2 regions of the Micrococcus sp. R8502A1 genome follow, and region 2 is predicted to be linked to the other one. Evidence: predicted binding sites of a transcription regulator. Region 2 holds the regulator's gene; the other holds the start of a gene.
What was found. Region 2 encodes HrcA, which represses chaperone genes, less so after heat shock. Its sites were predicted from a motif close to TTNGCACTCGNNNNNNNCGAGTGCNAA; they were not measured.
Positions count from the first base shown of each region.

Region 1: the regulator HrcA is predicted to act here: its motif matches at 2,241-2,267, upstream of groL (chaperonin GroEL).

Region 1 covers NZ_VIGS01000032.1:14,984-22,474, reverse strand. The annotation lists gene FLM69_RS07390 (DUF4031 domain-containing protein) at 1-366, shown strand, start outside; gene groL (chaperonin GroEL) at 476-2,107, opposite strand; gene FLM69_RS07380 (LytR C-terminal domain-containing protein) at 2,426-3,490, opposite strand; gene FLM69_RS07375 (DUF3263 domain-containing protein) at 3,494-3,838, opposite strand; gene FLM69_RS07370 (uracil-DNA glycosylase) at 3,875-4,552, shown strand; gene FLM69_RS07365 (threonine/serine exporter ThrE family protein) at 4,566-6,485, opposite strand; tRNA gene FLM69_RS07360 (tRNA-Val) at 6,652-6,725, opposite strand; gene FLM69_RS07355 (S8 family peptidase) at 6,926-7,491, opposite strand, start outside.
Region 2 covers NZ_VIGS01000007.1:49,674-57,164, reverse strand. The annotation lists gene FLM69_RS02815 (PhoH family protein) at 1-60, opposite strand, end outside; gene FLM69_RS02810 (16S rRNA (uracil(1498)-N(3))-methyltransferase) at 101-862, opposite strand; gene dnaJ (molecular chaperone DnaJ) at 859-1,992, opposite strand; gene hrcA (heat-inducible transcriptional repressor HrcA) at 2,068-3,081, opposite strand; gene FLM69_RS02795 (DUF3097 family protein) at 3,253-4,113, shown strand; gene FLM69_RS02790 (DUF4870 domain-containing protein) at 4,208-4,627, shown strand; gene hemW (radical SAM family heme chaperone HemW) at 4,643-5,923, opposite strand; gene lepA (translation elongation factor 4) at 5,924-7,491, opposite strand, start outside.

The DNA of each region.
Region 1 (7,491 bases), on a different contig from region 2:
CTGGCCCGGAACGTGCTCACCGACCCGCGGCTGGCCGTGCCGGCCGACCTCGTCGACGAGGTGGCGCGCCTCGTGCTGCTCACCGCCGCCCACGACCCCGCCCCGCACGACGCGGCCGGGGCGGTGCTCTCGGACGCGGACCTCGAGGTCCTCGGCCGCTCCCCCGAGGCCTACGCCCGCTACGTGGCCGCGGTGCGGCAGGACTACGCGCACGTGTCCGACGCGGACTGGACCCGCGGTCGCGGCGCGGTGCTGGACGCCCTGCTGGACGCCGAGCGGCTGTATCGGACCGCGCCCGGCCGAACGCGCTGGGAGGCCGCCGCCCGCCGGAACCTGGCGGCGGAACGGGCCGCGCTGTCGGCCTGAGCGCACTGCCCCGGTGCTGACCCGGGACGCGGCGAGGCCCGCCTCCCCGGCGGGGAGACGGGCCTCGCAGGCTGGGCGCCCGACCGGGCCGGGCCGGCTCAGCGGCTGATCACATCATGCCGCCCATGCCGCCCATCGGGTCCATGCCCTCGGCGCCGGCGGCGGCATTCTCGGGCTTGTCCGCGACGACGGCCTCGGTGGTCAGGAACAGGCCCGCGATGGACGCGGCGTTCTGCAGGGCCGAGCGGGTCACCTTCACCGGGTCGTTGATGCCGGCGGCCAGCAGGTCCTCGTACTCGCCGGTGGCGGCGTTCAGGCCGTGGCCGTCGTCGAGGGTCTTGACCTTGTCGGCCACGACGCCGGGCTCCAGGCCCGCGTTGAAGGCGATCTGCTTCAGCGGGGCCTCGATGGCGACCTTGACGATGTTCGCGCCGGTGGCCTCGTCGCCCTCGAGCTGCAGGCCGCCGAACGCCTTGGCGCCGGCCTGGATCAGGGCCACGCCGCCGCCGGCGACGATGCCCTCCTCCACCGCGGCCTTGGCGTTGCGCACGGCGTCCTCGATGCGGTGCTTGCGCTCCTTGAGCTCCACCTCGGTGGCCGCGCCGGCCTTGATGACGGCCACGCCGCCGGCCAGCTTGGCGAGGCGCTCCTGCAGCTTCTCGCGGTCGTAGTCCGAGTCGGTGTTCTCGATCTCGGAGCGGATCTGGGCCACGCGGCCGGCGATCTGCTCGGCGTCGCCGGCGCCCTCCACGATGGTGGTCTCATCCTTGGTGATGACCACCTTGCGGGCGGTGCCCAGCAGGTCGAGGGTCGCGTTCTCCAGGGACAGGCCCACCTCGGAGGAGATGACCTGGCCGCCGGTGAGGATGGCGATGTCGGCGAGCATGGCCTTGCGGCGGTCGCCGAAGCCCGGGGCCTTCACGGCCACGGACTTGAAGGTGCCGCGGATCTTGTTGACCACGAGGGTGGCCAGGGCCTCGCCCTCGACGTCCTCGGCGATGATCAGCAGCGGCTTGCCCGACTGCATGACCTTCTCGAGGATCGCCACCATGTCCTTCACGGAGGAGATCTTCGAGTTGACGATGAGGATGTAGGGATCCTCGAGGACGGCCTCCTGGCGGTCCGCGTCGGTCACGAAGTAGCCGGAGATGTAGCCCTTGTCGAAGCGCATGCCCTCGGTGAGCTCGAGCTCGAGGCCGAAGGTGTTGGACTCCTCGACGGTGATGACGCCCTCCTTGCCGACCTTGTCCAGGGCCTCGGCGATGAGGGAGCCGATCTGCTTGTCCGCGGCGGAGATCGAGGCGGTGGCCGCGATCTGGTCCTTGGTCTCGATCTCGCGGGAGGCGGAGAGCAGCTCAGAGGTGACGGCCTCCACGGCCTTCTCGATGCCGCGCTTCAGGGACAGCGGGTCGGCGCCCGCGGCCACGTTGCGCAGGCCCTCGCGGACCAGCGCCTGGGCCAGCACGGTGGCGGTGGTGGTGCCGTCGCCGGCGACGTCGTCGGTCTTCTTGGCGACCTCCTTGACGAGCTCCGCGCCGATCTTCTCGTACGGGTCCTCGAGCTCGATCTCCTTGGCGATGGAGACGCCGTCGTTGGTGATGGTGGGGGCGCCCCACTTCTTCTCCAGCACCACGTTGCGGCCGCGGGGGCCGAGGGTCACCTTCACGGCGTCGGCCAGGGCGTTCAGGCCCTTCTCCAGGCCGCGGCGGGCCTCTTCGTCGAATGCGATGGTCTTGGCCATGTGCAGGTCCTTTCTGGACGTCGGCTTCCTACTGCTGGTGGCTGACCCGCCCCGATGCCCGCGACGGACGGCCCTTGGGGGCCTCACCGGTGGACAGGTCCTCCTCCACGGCGCCGGACCGACCGGGGTACGGCTGGCAGTCGCGCCTTCGGAGTGCTAACCCCATTATGAGCACTCGCACCGGGAGAGTGCAAAGGGTCCGCGGTGCGGGGCCCGCCCTTCCGCGGACGGCGGACGGCCCCCGACAGCACGCCTCGGGAGGCGCCCCGCCGGGGGCCGGAAAGGGTGCGCGGCCGGAACGGCCGCACGACGGGCGGATCAGCCGGTGACGACCACCGCGACGCCGTTCACCTGCAGGTTCGGGGTCTGCAGGACCGGGAAGCCGAGCTCCTTGCCGACCGCCTCGGCGGCGGCCTGGTTGGCCGAGCCGTTGTACAGGACGGTGGAGGACTGGATGCCGTAGCCGCTCCAGTTCTTCGCGTCCACCGAGGTGTAGCCGGCGCTCGTGAGCCGCTGCGCGTAGGAGGCGGCGAGGCCCTGGGTGCGGGTCGCGTTGTACACGGTGACGTGGGTGCCGCGCACGGCCGCGGACTGCGCGGCTGCACGAGAGCTCGACGCGGCCGCAGACTGCGCGGCCGCACGGGAGCTCGACGCGGCCGCAGACTGCGCGGCCGCACGAGAGCTCGACGCGGCCGCAGACTGCGCGGCCGCACGGGAGCTCGACGCGGCCGCGGACTGCGAGCGCGAGGCCTCCGCCGCGGCGGCCGAACGGGACGCGGCGGCGCGCGAGGACTCCGCCGCCTGGACGGCCGCCGCCGACCGGGACGCCTCTGCGGACTGCGCGGCGGCCTCGGAACGCGAGGCCTCCGCCGCCTGTGCCTCGGCGGCGGCACGGGACGACTCAGCGGCCTCCGCGGCGGCACGGGACGACTCGGCGGCCCGGGACGACTCGGCGGCCTCTGCGGCGGCCGCCTCCTGCGCCACCCGCGAGGACTCAGCCGCGGCCGCAGCCGCGGAACGGGACGCCTCCGCCGTGTCCTCGGACGGGGTGGCGGACTCGGTCGCGGATGCAGTCGACACCGACGCGGAGGACGCCGAGGAGGACTCGGACGACGCCGACGTCGACGTCGACGGCTCGACCGCCGGGGCCGTCGTCGAGCTCTCGGCGGCGACGGGCTCGGAGCGGTCGCCGGTGAGCCACGGCAGGACGACGCCCACGAACAGGCCGGCGAGCAGGACGAGGCCGGCCACCCAGAGCAGCGGGCTCAGGCGGCGACCCCCGCCCGCGGCGGTCGCGCCGGCGGCGGCGAAGGACTCGCGGTGCGCGCCGCGCTGGTCCGTGTACTCGGGGACCTCGTCGAAGCGGTCGGGCTGGTAGGCCATGGGTCAGTTCTCCTGGCGGGAAGCGGGCGTGGACGGCGCCGGATCCGCGGGTCCCCTCCGGGCCCGGCTGCGGGTGCCGCGCTTGCGCAGCAGCCGCGTGACCAGCAGGGGTCGGTAGGCCAGGGCGGCCTCACGGTCCAGCAATCCGTTCAACACCTGATAATAGGCGGTCGGAGACAGCCCCAGACGCTCTCGGACGGCGTGGTCCTTGGCCCCGCCGTACCGCCAGGTGGCGGCCTCCAGGTCCAGGACCGCACGCTCCAGGTCCGTCAGCTCGTCCCGTCGCGCCCGCGCGCGGGCACCCTCGTCCGGGGCCGGATCGGGCGAGACGGGCGTGGGGTGGGACATGGCGGCCACTGTACCCACCCGGTCTACCCTCGGGGCATGGAGTTCATCGCGCCCCTGGATCCGGGCTGGGAGGCGGCCCTCGCCCCGCAGGCCGCCGCGTTCGAGCAGGTCGGCGAGGCCCTGCGGGCCCGCCGGGCGGCCGGAGAGCAGGTGCTGCCGGCGCCGGAGCACATCCTGCGGGCGTTCCGTCAGCCGTTCGCGGACGTCCGCGTCCTCGTGCTGGGCCAGGACCCCTACCCGACGCCGGGCCATCCGATCGGCCTGAGCTTCGCGGTGGACCGCCACGTGCGGCCGCTGCCCCGCTCCCTGGCCAACATCCACCGGGAGCTGCACGACGACCTCGGCATCACCCCGCCCGCCCACGGGGACCTCTCCGCGTGGACGGACCAGGGCGTGCTGCTGCTGAACCGCGCCCTCAGCGTGCGGGCCGGCGCACCCGGCAGCCACCGCGGCCTCGGCTGGGAGCAGATCACGGAGGCCGCGGTGCGGGCCCTCTGCGCGCGCGGCACCCCGCTCGTGGGGCTGCTGTGGGGAGCCGACGCGCGGCGCATGGCGCCGCTGCTGACGGCGGCGGGGGCCGGCGTCGTGGAGTCCCCGCATCCCTCGCCCCTGAGCGCCCACCGCGGGTTCTTCGGCTCCCGGCCGTTCAGCCGGGTGAACCGGCTCCTCGAGGCGGCCGGCGCGGCCCCGGTGGACTGGCGCCTGCCCGACTGAGCCGGGCCGCCGGTCAGCCGCGCTGGTGCATCACGAGCTCGGTGGGCAGCAGCGTGCCCATCCGGTCGGTGATCGGCTTGGCCAGGGTGTTGCCGAAGGCGACGCCGGCCGCGATCGCCACGACGATGACCGCGGCGTTGAACAGTCCCTCGACGCCCAGCAGCGTGGCCCCGGTCTCCACGGTGAACCCGTAGACGGACCGGAACATGGTGAGTCCGGGAAGCAGGAACAGCATGGACGGCAGGACGATCACGAGCGCCGGGGCTGCGAGCCGCTGGGCCACCAGGCGGCCGAGGAACCCGACCGCCGCCGCGGCGACCGCGGGCACCAGCCGGTCGCTGACCCCGATCTGCTGTGCGGCCAGGTACGCGCCGAAGCCGGCCCCGGACACGAGACCGCAGGCCAGGATCTGGGGCCACCGCGACTGCTCCACCACCGCGTCCGCCATGCCCGCGGCCATCACGAGGCCCAGCAGCAGCAGCGGCGGATAGCTCAGCGTCCCCGCCTCGGCCAGGTCCAGCTGTTCGAATCCCACGAGATCCCCGATGCCCACGGCGATCATGATCCCGGCCATCACGCCGGCGAACACGAGCAGCGCGGAGAGGAAGCGGCCCGCGGCGGTCACCGGGAAGCCGTGGATGGCGTCCTGCACCGCGGTGACGAACCTCGCCGTGGGCAGGAGCATCATGATGCCGCCGGCGATCACCAGCGCCGGGTTGACCGGCAGGTCGAGGGCGTGGGCCATCAGCGCGATCACCGTGGCCGTGATCGCCCCGAACATCGTGGAGAAGATCTCCGGGAAGCGCGCCTTGTCCGCCTGGACCTTGAGCCAGAAGACCAGCCAGGTGGAGACCATGCCCAGGGCCGCGCCCGTCCAGGTCCCGCCGATGAACGGCACGAAGCAGGCCACGAACACGCCGGAGAAGAGGACCTCGAAGACGGCGGGGAACGGCTTGGGCTGATGCCGGATCTCCACGAGCCGGCGCTGGGCCTCGGCCCGGTCCACCTCGCCCGCGGCGATCTCCTCGACGAGCCGGTGGACGGCCACGAGCCCCTCGAAGTTCACCGAGGACGAGCGGACCACCCGCTGGAGGGTGAACGGGGCCTCGCCGCGTGAGGAGTCGGGCGCGTAGTTCAGGGAGATGGACTGGTTGGTCAGGTCCACCTCGGTCTCGAGGATCCCGTAGGCCTGCGTGGCCACGATGATCGAGGTCTCCACGTCCAGCGAGGCCGCGCCGAAGCTGAACATCGTCTCGCCCAGCTTGAGCGCGAAGTCCAGGGTCGTGCGGGCCTCAAGGGCCTGCGCCTCCGCGCGGCGCTGCTGCAGCGTGGAGTGCATGCGGCGCCCGTACGGCGAGGAGTGCAGGCGGTCGGCCAGCACGAGCGCCTGCGTCGGCAGGTTCTCGACGAAGACCTCGCGGGAGCGCCGGCCGCGCCGACGCCCGCGCTTCTCGGGCGGGCCCACGGGGACCACCGGGTCCGGGACGGTGATGTCCGGCGCGGGGATCACGTCCGGGGCGGGCAGGGCGCCGTCGGCCTCCGCGGGGGCCAGGACGGAGGTGGGCACCTGCTCGGACAGCGGCGGCTCGGTCAGGGGCGCGTCCGCGGCCGGCTCCGGCAGCGTCTCCTCCGGCTCGGCCGATTCCTCCGGCTCCGGCGCCGGCGCCGGGACCGGATCGGCGGCGGCGGGGCGGACCACGGGCGGCAGCGGTTCGGTCGGCTCGACGGCGACCGCGGCCGCGGCCGGGTGGGCCGACTCCGCCGGGTCGAGGTCGAGCAGGCCGGGGTCCTCCGGGTCGATCGCGAGGTCGCCGACAGCGGCGGCGTCCTCGGCGCCGGCCGGGCGCAGCACGGGGATGAGCGTGGGGACGGCCGGGGGCTCCGCGATGCGGGGGTCGAACCGCGCCGGCTCCTGGGTGCCCTCCTGCTCCATGCGGCTCACCCTCTCCTTCCGTATGCGGGCGCTGGACGCGAGACGGCGGTGGGCCGAGCCCCGCCGACGCGTCCATCCAACCACGCCGACACCTCCCCCGCCGGGGCCTTCGGCACCGCGGCCCGGGGATGCGAAAGGGCCCTCCCGGAGGAGGGCCCTGCTGCGGTGGATCTTACTGGACTCGAACCAGCGACCTCTCGCGTGTGAAGCGAACGCTCTAACCAACTGAGCTAAAGATCCGGGCGTCGCCCCATGGGGGTGACAACTCGAAGAACGATACCTCAGGCGGCGTCGCCTGTCCACCCGGGCGACGGCCGCCCCGCGCACGGCGGAGCGGCCGTCGAGAGCCGACGAGCACGTCAGGCGTCGGTCAGCGTGGCGCCGGGCTCGAAACCGCCCTGGGCGACCAACGAGGCCCCGGCGCCCGGGGCGGGCCCCGGTCAGGAGCTGCCGCCGAGGGAGGAGACCGCCCTGGTGGCGTCCGCCAGACCGGCGCCGCAGCCTGCGTAGCAGGTCACCGGCATGGACCGGGCCGTGGACGTGAGGGTGGACTCGACCTGGGCCGGGGTGAGGCTCGGCTGCGCGGCCAGCAGCAGGGCGGCCAGGCCCGCGACGTGCGGGGTGGCCATCGAGGTGCCGTTGTAGGCGGCGTGGCCGGCCGTCGTCGGGGTGGTGGCGCCGTTGTTCACGGTCGAGATGATGTTCGCCCCCGGAGCGGTCACGTCCACGGCGGAGCCGTAGTTCGAGAACGAGGCGCGGGCGCCCTGCGAGGTGGAGGCGGCCACCACGACGGTGTTCTGGCAGTTGGCCGGGCGCACATTGGCGGCGGGCTGGTTCTCGTTGCCCGCGGCCACGACGACGGGCACGCCGCGGGAGACGGCCGCGTTGATCGCGTTCTGGTAGGTGGTGCCGCACATGCCGGAGCCACCGAGGGACATGTTGATGACGTCCGCCGGGTTCGGGTTGGCCGGCACGCCCGCCACCGTGCCGCCGGCAGCCCACACGA
Region 2 (7,491 bases):
GGTCGTGGGGGGCACGGTCACGATGGGGCGGATCACCTCGGGGTCGCGGGGGCGGGACATCCCGACCAGTCTAGGCGTCGGCGCGCCGTCCTGCCGGGGCTCACCAGCGGCCGAGCCGGTGCTGGAGCACGGCGAGGGCGGCGGGGCCGGCCGTGGAGGCGCGCAGCACGTGCGGGCCGAGCCGCACCGGCACGGCCCCCGCGGCCACGCAGGCCTCGAGCTCGGCCGGGCCGATCCCGCCCTCGGGGCCCACGACGACGGCGATCTCGACGGCCGCGGAGAGTCGCTCCGCCGGCACCGCGGACACCCCGTGCTCCGCGTCCTCGTGCAGTACGAGGACGAGCCGGCCGCCGTCGTCGTCCCAGGCCAGCCCGGCGACCGCCGTCCCGGAGACGTGGTCCCGGACCGCGGGCACCCGGGCGCGACGCGCCTGCTTGGCGGCCGCGCGGGCCGTGTCCGCCCACTTCTGGCGGGCCTTGGCGGCCTTGGGGCCCTTCCAGCGGACGATCGAGCGCTCCGCCTCCCAGGGCACCACGGCGTCCACGCCGAGCTCGACGGCGGCCTGGACCGCCATGAGGTCCCGGTCGCCCTTGGCGAGGGCCTGGACGAGCACGAGCGCCGGGGTGGGCGCCGGCTCCTCCGCCACCGCGTCCAGCCGCACGGACACCGCGTCCGGGGCGGCCGCGAGCACGGTGCCGTGGCCGAGCGTGCCCGACCCGTCGGCCAGGAGCACGGCCTCCCCGGGGGCCAGGCGCATGGCCGCGGCGGCGTGCCGGGCCTCGGCGCCGTCGAAGACGACCTCCGCGCCCGCGCTCGCGCCGGCCAGGGCGCCCGGCTCGAGGTGGAACAGGGGGGCGGTCACAGGTTCCTCAGGTTCTCCCGCAGCCGGGCGAACATGCCCTTGGCCTGGGGTGCGCCGTGCACGACCTCCTCGCCGCGCACCTCGGCCAGGCGCTCCAGGAGCTGGCGCTGCTCGTCGTCCAGGTCGGTGGGCGTGGTGACCACCACGTCCACCTTGAGGTCGCCACGGCCCTGCCCGCGCAGGCGACCGACGCCCAGGCCGTGGAGGACCTCGACGTGGCCGGACTGCACGCCCGGGTCCAGGCTGAGGGACTGCTTGCCGTCCAGGGTGTCCAGCGTGACGGTGGTGCCCAGGGCCGCGGCGGCCATGGGGACGGTCACGGTGGTGGCCAGGTGGTCGCCCTCGCGGCGGAAGGTCTCGTCCGGGCGGACCGCGATCTCCACGTAGAGGTCGCCGTTCGGGCCGCCGCCCGGGCCGGCCTCGCCGCGGCCGGCGAGGTGGATGCGGGTGCCGTCGTCCACGCCCGCGGGGATGCGCAGGGTCAGCGGCGTCCGGGTGCGGACGCGGCCCTGCCCGTCGCACTCGTGGCAGGGCGTCGGGATGACGGTGCCGAACCCCTGGCAGGCGGGGCAGGCCTCGGTGGCCATGACGGTGCCCAGCAGCGACCGCACGGGGCGCTGGATCATGCCGTGGCCCTGACAGGTCTGGCAGGTCTCCGGCTGGGTGCCGGGCTCGCAGCACGAGCCCCCGCACCGCTCGCAGCGCACGGCCGTGTCCAGCTCAATGGTCTGCTCGCCGCCGAAGACCGCGTCGCGCAGGTCGATCCGCGCGATCACCAGCGCGTCCTGGCCGCGGCGGGCGCGGCTGGCGGGGCCACCGCGGCCGCCCTGGCCGGCCGCGTTCATGAAGGTCTCGAAGATGTCGGCGAAGCCCCCGAAGCCGCCCGCCCCACCGAAGCCGCCCGGGAAGCCGGCCTGGCCGTTCTCATTGCCCGTCGTGTCGTAGGCCCGACGCCGGTCCTCGTCCGAGAGCACCTCATAGGCGTGGGAGATGCGCTTGAACTGCTCGGCCGCCTCCGGGTCGGGGTTGACGTCCGGGTGGTGGGTGCGCGCGAGCTTGCGGTAGGCGCGGCGGATCTCCTCGGTGCTGGCGTCACGGCTGACGCCGAGCGTCTCGTAGTGGTCGGTCACGGTGGGGATTCCTCTCGGGGCGAGCGGGACGTGGGGCGGTGCGGGACGGGGCCCGCCAGGACGCGCGGAGGCACGTCAGGTGGTCAGGATGCGGGAGAGATAGCGGGCGATCGCCCGGACGGCGGCCATGGTGCCCGGATAGTCCATCCGGGTCGGACCGATGACGCCGAGCTTCGCCACGGCGCCGGGGCCGTAGGCGGCCGCGACCACCGAGGTGTCCGCGAGCGATCCGGCGTTCTCGGAGCCGATCCGCACGGACACCCCGTGGGCGTCCTGCTCCATCTCCGTGAGCAGGCGCAGCAGCACCACCTGCTCCTCGAGCGCCTCCAGGATCGGCCCGATGGACGCGCCGAAGTCCCCCGGGGAGCGGGCCAGGTTGGCGGTGCCGGCCAGGACGATGCGGTCCTGCCGGCCGGCCTCGAGCAGGTCCTGGACGGCCGCGGCCACGAGGGCCGCGGCCGGCCGGTGCTCCGGGCGGACCCGGGTGACGACGTCGTCCATCACGGCGGCCGCCTGCACCGGACCGAGCCCCAGCAGGGCGTCCAGCAGGAGGCCGCGGAGCACGGACAGCTCCGCCTCGTCGACCGGCCGGTCCAGGACGGCGTGCCGCTGGTCCACCCGTCCCGTGGACAGGATGAGGACCACGAGCAGGCGCGTGGGCGTGAGGGAGACCAGTTCGAGGTGGCGGATCGTGGAGCCGTCCTCGTGGGGGAACTGCGCGACGGCGACCTGCTGGGTCAGCTGGGCCAGGAGGCGCACCGTGGACTCCATCATGTGCTCGGTGTCCGTCTCCGGGTCCAGCAGGGTGCTCACGGCCCGGCGCTCGGCCGGGGACAGCGGCTTCACCTCGGAGAGGCGGTCGACGAACACGCGGTAGCCCTTGTCCGTGGGGACGCGCCCGGCGGAGGTGTGCGGGGCCACGATGAGGCCCTCCTCCTCGAGCGCCGCCATGTCGTTGCGCACGGTCGCGGAGGACACGCCCAGGGCGTGCCGTTCCACGAGCGCCTTGGAGCCCACGGGCTCGCGCAGCGCCACGTAGTCCTCCACGATCGCCTGGAGCACCTGCAGGCGGCGGGGCTGCTCCGACATCTCGGTCCTCCTCTGGTCCGTCGGGATCCGGGGCGACCCCGGAGGTGCCCCTGACTGGCACTCCGGCGGGTCAAGTGCCAATGCTACCGTCCGACCCGGGTGGACCACCCGACCGGTCCGCACGGCTTCGCTCACGGTGATCGCCCGGCCCCGTTGCTACCGTGCTCTCCCATGGACTGGAGCAGCTGGGGCCCCGCGGGCCACGACGACCTGACGCGCCGCCCCGCCCGGACCGTCCCCGATGTGCCCGCCGCCCCCGGCACGGTGGTCGAGGACGTGGCCTCCGGGTTCACCGGGGCCGTGATCGGCATCGAGCGCTCCGGCGGCGTGCACGTGGTGGTCCTGGAGGACCACCGCGGCGTGCGCCGCGGCTTCCCCCTCGGCGGCGGCTTCTGGATCGACGGCGAGCCCGTGACCCTGGTCCCCCCGACCGCCGCGGCCCCGGCGGCGCCGGCCCGCACCGCCTCCGGCTCGCGACGGGTCGAGGGGGCGCGCGCCCGCACCGCCCGCGCCTCACGCATCTGGGTGGAGGGCGTGCACGACGCCGAGCTGGTGGAGAAGGTGTGGGGCGAGGACCTGCGCCTCGAGGGCATCGTCGTGGAGCCCCTGCACGGCGTGGACGACCTCGCCGGGGCGATCCGCACGTTCGCCCCCGGCCCGCGGCGCCGGCTCGGGATCCTCGTGGACCACCTCGTCACCGGGTCCAAGGAGGAGCGCCTCGCGGCCGAGGCCATGCGCGTGCCGGGGGCCGCGGGCAACGTGCTCATCCTCGGCCACCCCTACGTGGACGTCTGGCAGGTCATCAAGCCCTCCGTCCTCGGCATCCCCGCGTGGCCCGTCGTGCCGAAGGGGCAGGACTGGAAGACGGGGATCCTGCGGGGACTGGGCTGGCCGCACGGGAGCAAGGAGGCCACGGGGCTGGGGTGGAAGCGGCTGCTCTCCCACGTCACCACGTACGCGGACCTCGAGCCGTCCCTGCTGGGCCGCGTGGAGGAGCTCATCGACTTCCTCACCGCAGCACCCGAGCACTGATCTCGGCGCGGCCCCCGCCCGCCCGCGCTATGCTGGCCCATGCCCTGCGCCCGGTCCCCGGCGCGCGGGTCCCGCGATCCAGGAGGAGCCCCTCGTGAACACCCGCGCGCAGCCCGACGCCGGCCGCACCGGCCACGGCCCGCCCGCCTGGCTCGTCTCGGCCGGCGGCCGCGGCGCCCCGCTCACGGCGAAGCAGGACCGTGACCGCGCGGCGCTGGCCCACCTCAGTCTGGCGTTCGGCGTGCTCGGCCCGCTGGTCGTGTGGCTGCTCTACCGCGACCGCGGCCCGTTCACCTCGCAGGAGTCGCGCGAGGCCCTGAACTTCTCCGGGCCGCCCACGCTCATCACGCTCCTGTTCTTCTTCCTGTCCCTGCTGCCGGTGGTCGGCCCGATCTTCGCGATCCTCGGCGCGCTCACGTGGGCCGCCATGGCGGTCTACGGCGTGATGGGCGCCTCGCACGTGTCCAAGGGCCGTCCGTTCCGGTACCCGTTCAACCTGCGCATCCTGCGCTGACCCGGGGCCGGCCGGTCAGAAGCCGGCCAGCGCCCGGACGATCGCGTCGTTGCGCAGCCGCCCCTCGAGCGTGGGGATGATGCGCCCGTCGACGGCGGCACGCCCGTCCAGCAGGCCCGCGGCGATGAGTTCGGCGATCGCCCCGCGGATCCGCGCGGCCTCCCCCGGCGTCTCCGAGACGAGCTCCGCGGTCGGGAGCCCGTCCACCGTGCGCACCGCGAGCATGATGCGCTCGAGTCGCCGCGCGTCGGCGTCGGGCCGCTCGCGGCCGACGGCGGGGGTGACCCCCGTGGCCAGCCGTTGCGCGTAGGCGGCGGGGTGCTTGGCGTTCCAGAACCGGACGCCGGCGAGGTGCGAGTGCGCTCCCGGGCCGATCCCCCACCAGTCCTGGTCCTCCCAGTACGCCACGTTGTGCCGCGCGCGGTGGACCCCGGAGCCCTGCGGGTCGCGCGCCCAGTTGGACACCTCGTACCAGCGGTAGCCGGCGGCGCCGAGCAGCTCCTCGGCGAGCAGGTACTTGTCCGCCTGGTCGTCGGGGTCCACGTCCGCCACCTCGCCGCGGGCCACCTGGGCCCCGAGCTTGGTGCCCTCCTCCACGATCAGCGAGTACGCGCTCACGTGGTCCGGGGCCAGGGCGACGGCGGCCTCGAGCGTGGCCCGCCAGTCGGCGAGGGACTCTCCCGCGGTCCCGTAGATCAGGTCCAGGGACACCTCCAGGCCGGCCTCGCGGGCCGCGGCGACGGCGGCGGGGACGGACTCGGGCCGATGGGTGCGCTCGAGCGTGGCGAGCACGTGCGGCACCGCGGACTGCATGCCCAGGGAGAGGCGGGTGAAGCCGCCGGCCGCGAGCTCACGGGCGTACTCCGGAGTGATGGTGTCCGGGTTGGCCTCGGTGGTGACCTCCGCGCCGGGCGCGATCCCGAACCGGTCCACCGCCGCCTGGAGGATGCGCACGAGGTCCGCGGCCGGCAGGAGCGTGGGCGTGCCGCCGCCGAAGAACACCGTGTGCAGCGGGCGGGCGGGCACGTCCGAGGACGCGAGCACGTCCGCGGCGAAGTCCAGCTCCGCGACCGCCGACTCCCAGTAGTCGCCGCGGCCCGCGCCGGGGCCGAGGTCGACGGCCGTGTACGTGTTGAAGTCGCAGTAGCCGCAGCGCACGGTGCAGAACGGCACGTGGACGTACAGGCTGAAGGTGCGCGCCGCGCCGTCGCCGGCGGCCGCGCGCACCCGCTGCCCGACGTCGGCCGGCAGCCGGCCGTCGTCGGGGACCGGCTCGCCGAGGGGCAGGGCGGGCACTTACTTCTTCGCCGCCTGGTCGGCGCCGGCGCCGTCCGAGGACAGGGCGGCGATGAAGGCCTCCTGCGGGACCTCGACCCGGCCCACCATCTTCATGCGCTTCTTGCCCTCCTTCTGCTTCTCGAGCAGCTTGCGCTTGCGGGAGATGTCGCCGCCGTAGCACTTGGAGAGCACGTCCTTGCGGATCGCGCGGATGTTCTCGCGGGCGATGATGCGCGAGCCGATGGCGGCCTGGATCGGCACCTCGTACTGCTGGCGCGGGATCAGCTCCTTGAGCTTGCCCGTCATCATCACGCCGTACGTATAGGCGTTGTCCTTGTGGGTGATGGAGGAGAACGCGTCCACCTGTTCGCCCTGGAGCAGGATGTCCACCTTGACGAGGTCGGCCGCCTGGTCACCGTCGGCCTTCCAGTCCAGCGAGGCGTACCCCTTGGTGCGGGACTTGAGCTGGTCGAAGAAGTCGAACACGATCTCGGCCAGCGGGATCCAGTAGCGGATCTCCACCCGTTCCTCGGAGAGGTAGTCCATGCCCTTGAGGTTGCCGCGCTTGGCCTGGCACAGCTCCATGACGGCGCCGATGAACTCGGCCGGCACGATGATCGTGGCCGAGGCCATGGGCTCGCGCACCTCGAGGATCTTGCCCTCGGGGAACTCGGAGGGGTTGGTCACGGTGACGACCTCACGGTCCTCCCGGGTGACCTCGTAGACCACGTTGGGCGCGGTGGAGATGAGGTCGAGCCCGAACTCGCGCTCGAGGCGCTCGCGCACGATCTCCAGATGCAGCAGACCGAGGAAGCCGACGCGGAAGCCGAAGCCCAGCGCGACCGAGGTCTCCGGCTCGTAGACGAGCGCGGCGTCGTTGAGCTTGAGCTTGTCCAGGGCGTCACGCAGCACGGGATAGTCCGAGCCGTCGATGGGGTACAGGCCTGAGAACACCATGGGCTTGGGGTCCTCGTAGCCACCCAGGGACTGCTCGGCCGGGTGGGCGTGGTTGGTGACCGTGTCGCCCACCTTGGACTGCCGCACGTCCTTCACGCCGGTGATGAGGTAGCCCACCTCGCCCACGGCCAGGCCCTTCGTGGGTACGGGCTCCGGGGAGGAGACGCCGATCTCGAGGAGCTCGTAGGTGGTGCCCGTGGACATCATGCGGACCTTCTCCCGCGGGGAGAGCCGGCCGTCCACGACGCGCACGTACGTGACGACGCCCCGGTAGGTGTCGTACACGGAGTCGAAGATCATCGCGCGGGCCGGGGCGTCCGCGTCGCCCTCCGGGCTGGGGACGGCGCGGACCACGCGGTCCAGCAGCTCCTCGACGCCGACGCCCGTCTTGCCGGACACGCGCAGCACGTCCTCGGGATCGCAGCCGATCAGGGAGGCCAGCTCGGCCGCGTAGCGGTCCGGATCCGCGGCGGGCAGGTCGATCTTGTTGAGCACGGGGATGATCTCCAACTCGTGCTCCATGGCGAGGTAGAGGTTCGCCAGGGTCTGCGCCTCGATGCCCTGGGCGGCGTCCACCAGCAGGATCGCCCCCTCGCACGCGGCCAGCGAGCGGGAGACCTCGTAGGTGA